Linked DNA regions of Cystobacter fuscus DSM 2262. The protein of the gene in region 1 interacts with the protein of each later gene in a pairwise test. Links are inferred from orthologs where the notes say so. Each region holds a gene or a part of one and is shown on either strand. Other genes may lie near its edges. The genes, in order: D187_RS15250 and mobA.

The links.
Region 2: the proteins of D187_RS15250 (region 1) and mobA interact in binary tests that used the Escherichia coli proteins (3 or more experiments, as listed by UniProt). The link is inferred for Cystobacter fuscus DSM 2262 from one-to-one orthologs.

Annotation. Positions count from the first base shown.
Region 1 is NZ_ANAH02000008.1:98,406-101,670, reverse strand. Bases 126-3,082 are described here. They hold D187_RS15250 (molybdopterin molybdotransferase MoeA), read right to left. Parts: upstream 2,239-3,082; coding sequence 1,012-2,238; downstream 126-1,011. Other genes in these bases: D187_RS15245 (protease inhibitor I42 family protein), read left to right, coding at 2,460-3,082; ribA (GTP cyclohydrolase II), read right to left, coding at 278-943; D187_RS15260 (MBL fold metallo-hydrolase), read right to left, coding at 126-147. Also shown: more of D187_RS15260, read right to left, coding at 1-125; more of D187_RS15245, read left to right, coding at 3,083-3,265. UniProt on the Escherichia coli protein: Catalyzes the insertion of molybdate into adenylated molybdopterin with the concomitant release of AMP.
Region 2 is NZ_ANAH02000004.1:87,142-90,318, forward strand. The notes cover bases 263-3,131. They hold mobA (molybdenum cofactor guanylyltransferase), read right to left. Parts: upstream 2,084-3,131; coding sequence 1,442-2,083; downstream 263-1,441. Other genes in these bases: D187_RS04935 (winged helix-turn-helix transcriptional regulator), read left to right, coding at 263-579; D187_RS04940 (SDR family NAD(P)-dependent oxidoreductase), read right to left, coding at 598-1,380; D187_RS04950 (molybdopterin molybdotransferase MoeA), read left to right, coding at 2,201-3,131. Outside these bases: D187_RS04930 (SDR family oxidoreductase), read right to left, coding at 1-45; more of D187_RS04935, read left to right, coding at 148-262; more of D187_RS04950, read left to right, coding at 3,132-3,177. UniProt on the Escherichia coli protein: Transfers a GMP moiety from GTP to Mo-molybdopterin (Mo-MPT) cofactor (Moco or molybdenum cofactor) to form Mo-molybdopterin guanine dinucleotide (Mo-MGD) cofactor.

The DNA.
Region 1 (3,265 bases):
GAACGGCACCCCCTGCAGGTGATCGTAGTGGTAGTGGGACAGGAAGATGGACGCGCGCAGCGGTCCACTGCCGGCGCTCAGCGACTCGCCCAGCGCGCGAGCCCCCGTGCCCATGTCGAAGATGAGCAACTCGTCCCCGCATCGCATCTCGACGCAAGGCGTGTTGCCCCCATAGCGCTGGGTCTTCGGTCCAGGGGCGGGGACCGAGCCACGCACCCCCCAGAACCGGACGTGAAAGGGGACTCGCGGCTCGGCGTGCTCCTGGCCCGGCGCGTCCTCAGCCCACCTTCGCTTCTGTGTCGTCCTCGGCGAAGAGCTCAATCAGGTGTCCCGTGCGCTCGCGCTTTGTCCTCAGGTAGTCCACGTTATGTGGATTATGCGCCGTACGCGAGGGAATGCGTCGGCGTACGGGAATACCCTCTTCCACCAATCCTGCAATTTTCAGGGGGTTGTTCGTGATGAGATCCACGGAACGCACTCCCAGTGAGCGCAGCATCTCCGCGGCGACGTCGTAGCTGCGCAGGTCATCGGCGAACCCCAGCTTCCGGTTGGACTCGTACGTGTCCAACCCCTGGGATTGCAACGCATAGGCCTTGATCTTGTTACCCAGGCCGATGCCCCGGCCCTCCTGGCGCAGGTAGAGCACCACGCCACAGCCATTCTGGGTGACGAAGTCCAGTGCCCGGTCCAGTTGCTGCCGACAGTCGCACTTGAGGCTGCCGAACACCTCGCTGGTGAGGCACTCGGAGTGCACGCGCACCGGCACCCCCTCCTTGTCGTGGATGTCCCCCACGACGAGGGCCACGTGCTCCCGGCCATTGCGCTTCTCCCGGAAGACGACCGTGCGCAGCACGCCTCGCTCCGTCGGAACGTCCGCTTCGGAGAAGCGCTCCAGGAGCGAAGAGCTTTTTCGGGTGGGGAGGACCTGAGGCGTGTCGGACATGAGAAGACCTTTCTCCCTTACAACAATTGGGGACACAAGATGGATGCTCATCGGGTGCCGTTGTTCCTCTAGGCACTCCAGGACAGGGGCAATAGCTCGACCTCGTCCCCAGTAGCCAACCTACTGGAAGAACGAGGGAAATGAAGCAGATGAGTGGCCGAGGCCGCGGAGCGCAGGGCTCCCGAGGTCTGGGTGGCCAGGGGCCGGGCCCACAGCTCGCCCTCCTGCCAGGCGGCGGTCACCCGGATGTAGTGGTCCAGCCCCGGGGCCTTCTTCAGCTCCCCGGCGAGCCGGCCCGGCACCCGCGGTGGCTCCACGTCGGCGTGTCCCAGCATGCGGCGCAGGGCGGGGCGCACGAAGAGCTCGAAGGTCACCAGGGACGAGGTGGGATTGCCGGGCAGCCCGCAGTAGAGGGTGCCCCCCTTGCGGCCCACGGCCAGGGGCTTGCCGGGCTTGATGGCCACGCGCCAGAAGTCCTGCGCCACGCCCAGCTGCGCCAGCGCCTCGCGCACGAAGTCGTGCTCGCCCACCGACATGCCCGCGCTCGTGAGCACCAGATCATGGCCCTCGGCGGCCGCGAGCAGGCGGGACACGTCCTCCCGGGTGTCCCGGGCGATGCCGAGCACCGAGGGCACCCCTCCGGCGCGCATCACCGCGAGGCTGAGCGCGGGCGCGTTGGCATCCACGATGCGGCCCTCGGCGGGGGCGTCCGCCGGGCACAGCTCGTCCCCCGTGGAGAGGATGGCCACCCGGGGCCGGCGGGGCACCGGCACGCTCGTGCGCCCCTGGCCCAAGAGCAGGCCCAGCTCGGGGATTCCCAGGGGCGTGCCCCGGGGCAGCAGCACCTCGCCCTCGCGCGCGTCCTCCCCCCGGGGCCGCACGAAGTGGCCGGGACCCACCCCCTCGAGGATGTCCACCGCGTCGCCCTCGGGCGTCAGCCGCGTCCGCTCGCGCATCACCACCGCGTCGGCGCCAGCGGGCAGGGGAGCCCCCGTCATGATGCGCGCGCACGTCCCGGGGCCTACCTCCTCGCGCGGCGTCTGCCCCGCGTAGATGGTTTCCCCCACCCGCAGACGAACGGGCAGGGGGGCCGAGAGGTCCGCGCTGCGCACGGCGAAGCCATCCATGGCCGAGTTGTCCCAGGGCGGCAGGGTGCGTTGGGCCCGCACGTCCTCGGCCAGCGTGCGCCCGAGCGCGTCCTCCCAACGCACCCATTCGGTGGACAACGGTTGGACCAGGGCGAGGGTGCGGGCTCGCGCTTCCTCCACGGCGAGCAACTCGGTGTCATCCTTCATTCGGGGGCGACCTCGGAGAGAGGGTAGGGGGCGGAACAACCCGTTACAGGCGTGTAGCGAGGGGCCCCTTTTGGCATCAAAGTCCCCAGGAAATTCAAGACTTTGTTTGACAGGTCTGATGATCACCGTTACAAGCCGTGATGATCGCGAGGACCTGATCTGGTCGTGGTCAGGTGTGCCAACCCGTTGAGATGACACGGGAATTCAAGGAGACAGCGTCGATGGCCAAGCCCAGGTCCGGGGCCAAGAAGGCGACTCCCGCCGCGAAGAAGGTCAAGTCGGCGAAATCGGGGGGTGTCCTCAAGAGCGCGTCCAAACGCGTGGCGAAGGCGGCCGCGAAGTTGGTGGCGAAGGCGACCGAGGCGTCCAAGGCGGGAAAGAAGGCCCCCGCGAAGAAGAAGTCCGCGGCCCCTGCCGCGAAGAAGGCCGCCGCCAAGGTGAAGCAGGTCGCCAAGGCGGCCACGAAGGTGGTGGCCAAGGCGGCGGCCAAGGTGAAGGAGGCCGCCAAGGGCAAGGAGTCCGCCAAGCCCAAGGAAGCCACCAAGGGCAAGGAGTCCGGCTCCAAGGGCGCTCGCGCCGAGCCGAGCGCTCCTCCGGTCGAGAAGCCTCGTCCCCGCGCCACCAAGCTGCCCCCGCCGGGCGAGCCCCTCAACAAGCGCGACATGGAGCAGTTGCTCACCGCCGGCCAGGGCCGGGGCGTGGTGGGCGAGGGCAGCCTCAAGGGCCGCCTGACGGTCGTGGAGGGCCTGCCGGGCCTCGTGGTGATCGGCCGCGACAAGCGCGAGCTGATCTTCATCCTCCAGGGGCCGGATCAGGAAGTGCTGCCGGCCTACGTGGACCACAAGGTGTCCGTCAGTGGTCTCATCAAGAAGACCACCAACTACGGCGGCACGGTGGACGTGCGGAAGTTCTCCGCGAAGAAGCCGGAGGCCGAGGAGCCCATCCCCGAGCCGGTGGAGTCGGAGACCCGCCTGCGCTACCTGTCGCCCGGCGAGGTGTCGCAGGTCATCTCGGCCGGCATGGGCGC
Region 2 (3,177 bases), on another replicon or contig:
GACGTGACGGCCCAGCTTTCCAGTGGCTCCGGTGACGAGAAACATGGGGACTCCCTTTGTGTCGCGGGTGTGCCGCGTTCGAGTTGCACTTACCCTAACGCCGTCACTTACCTTGCGTAAGTACCCACCTTTGGGTAAGTGACTAACATGGCGGAAAGAAAGCAGCCGGGACGATTGGCCACGAAGGTGGCGAAGGCGGCACGCGAGGCGAGGGAGCAGGGCAACGTGCTCGTGCCCATGTGCCCCTCGCGCGGGGTGCTGGAGCACGTGACGAGCCGCTGGGGCGTGCTGGTGCTGGTGTGCCTGCTGGAGGACACGCATCGCTTCAGCGAGCTGCGGCGCAAGGTGGGGGGGGTGAGCGAGAAGATGCTCGCCCAGACGCTGCACGCGCTCGAGCAGGACGGCTTCGTGCTGCGCGAGGCCTACGCGGTGATTCCCCCGCGCGTGGACTACAGCCTCACGCCCCTGGGCCGCGAGGTGGCCGAGCGCGTGGAGTCCCTGGTGGATTGGATCGAGGACAACCTCGGACGCGTGCTTGAGGCACGTGGCGAGTACGCGGCCGACGAAGAAGCGTCCTGAGGCGCTCGCGCGCGGGGCCTAGCGCGCGGTGTAGCCGCCGTCCACGACGAGCTCGGTGCCGGTGACGTAGCGCGCGGCGTCCGAGGCCAGGTAGAGGATGGCCTCGGCGATCTCCTCGGGCTCGGCCATGCGGCCCAGAGGGGCGGAGGCGTCCAACTGCTTCCACGCCTCGGCCTCGCTGCCCACCTGATCGACGAAGCCCTTCCACCAGTCGGCGTTCTGCCAGATGGGCGTGCGCACCCCGCCCGGGAAGACGGTGTTGACGCGGATGCGGTCGGCCGCGCACTCCATCGCCACCGCCTTGCTCAACATGCGCACCCCGCCCTTGCTCGCCGAATAGGCCGCGGTGCCCGGACTGCCCACCAGCCCGGACACGCTCGCCACGTTGACGATGGAGCCCTCGCGCTTGCCCGTGCGCATGGCGCGCACCGCGTACTTGATGCCCAGGAAGACGCCGTCCAGGTTCACCGCGAGCTGCTCGCGCCACTCGGCCAGCGACAGCTCCGTCACCGCGCGCGACGTGGAGATGCCCGCGTTGTTCACCAGCACGTCCAGCCGCCCATACGCCTCGAGCGTCCGGCTCATCACCGCGTGCCACGCCACCTCGTCCGTCACGTCGTGCAGGAGGAACAGCGCCTGCCCGCCCTCGGCGCGGATGTCCCGCGCCACCTGCTCGCCCAGGGTGGCGATGTCCGTCGCCACCACCCGCGCGCCTTCCCTCGCGAACAACAACGCCGTGGCCCGGCCAATCCCCGACGCCGCCCCCGTCACGAGGGCCACCTTGTCCTTGAGTCGATCCATAGCTGGAGGAAACGCACCTTACCTGGAACCCGGGCCTGTCCGGTCTGAAATGAAGCGGGATTCAGCTTCCGCCTTCCGCCGGGGGCAGCGAGACGCCATGACGCGCCAGGTCCTCCGGCGTGTTCACGCCCACCACCGCGCGCAGCGCCGGATCCACCGCCCGTAAAGCCTCCTCGGGCAGGAGCCTCGCGCGGCTGAGCGCCAGCAGCGCGCGCAGCGAGGGCTCCCCGGACTCGAGCGCCTCGCCCCAGGGGCGTGCCAGGGCGCGGTGGTACAGGGCCAGCAGCGGCTCCACCCGGCCCGCAACCGTGAAGGCCACCGCGTCCACCCCGGGCGCGCGCGCCCCGAGCAGCACCCGCGCCACCTCCCGCGTCACGAAGGGCATGTCGCACGCCACCGCCAGCACCCACTCGGTGTGAGCACCCACCAACGCCGCGTGTACCCCGCCCGGCGCCCCCCGCCCGTGCACCACGTCCGCCACCGCGCGCAGGCCCCAGCGCGCGTAGGGCCCGGGCTCGTTGGCCACCAGCAGCACGTCCCCACACAGCCCGCCGAGCACCAGCACGCGCTCGAGCACCGGCCGTCCCTCCACCTCCAGCAGGCCCTTGGCCACGCCCCCCAGCCGGGAGCCCCGTCCCCCCGCGATCACCGCCAGCGTCACCTCCGGATATTCCACCCGCTCGCTCACCTCGTCGCTCCTCATGACGGCTCGTCCGCGACCCCCGCCCGCTGCCCCGGGGTCGTCCACCACGCGAAACTCCCCCCGCGCCCCGTCGCCGCCCGCCTCCGCTTGGGCTAAAGCCCGGTGCACGGCTTCCCCATGTCCCTCACGCCCCTCGCCACCGCCCGGCGGGCCGCCCTCGGCGCGCTCACCCCCGCGCCCCCCGAGCCCGTCCCCCTCCTGGATGCCCTCGGAGGCTTCCTCGCCCGGGAGCTCGTCGCCTCGCGCTCGGTGCCCGGCTGCCCCGTGTCCGCCATGGATGGGTACGCCGTGCTCGCCGAGGATACCCTGCGCGCCACGCGCGAGCAGCCCGTGCGCCTGCGCGTCACCGACACCATCTACGCCGGCCACCTGCCCTCGGGCTCGCTCCAGCCCGGCGAGGCCGCGCGCATCTTCACCGGCGCGCCCCTGCCCGCGGGCGCCACCGCCGTCGTGCGCCAGGAAGTCACCCGGCCCGTGACGGACAGCGGCGCCGTGGACATCTTCGTCCCCGCTCCCCCCGGCAAGGACATCCGCCCCGAGGGCGAGGAGCTGCTCGTGGGCACCCCGCTGCTGCGCGCCGGCCAGCGCATCGATGCCTCCGTGCTCGGCGTCATCGCCTCGCTCGGCGAGTCCCAGGTGCTCGTGCGCCCGCCGCCCCACGTCGCCGTGCTCGCCACCGGCGACGAGCTCGTGCCGCCCGGCCAGGCGGCCCTCCCCCACCAGGTGTACGAGAGCAACCTCGTGCTCATCTCCGCGCTCGCGCGGGAGGCCGGCGCCCGGGTCGTCGCCCGGGAGCGCGCCGGGGACGACGACGACATGCTGCGCCTGGCCGTGCTGCGCCTGGCGGACCGCGCCCAGGTGCTCATCACCACCGGAGGCGCGTCCGTGGGGGACAAGGATCGCGTCAAGCGCGTGCTCACCCTGCTGGGCGCCACCTTCCTCGTGGACGGCGTGGCCCTCAAGCCCGGCAAGCCCGTGGCCGTCGCGCGCCTGGGCACCACCGCCGTCGTCGTGCTGCCCGGCACGCCGGGCGCCGCCCTCGTCGCCTTCGATCAGTTCGCCCGGCCCCTGCTCCTGCGCCACCAGGGCGTGAG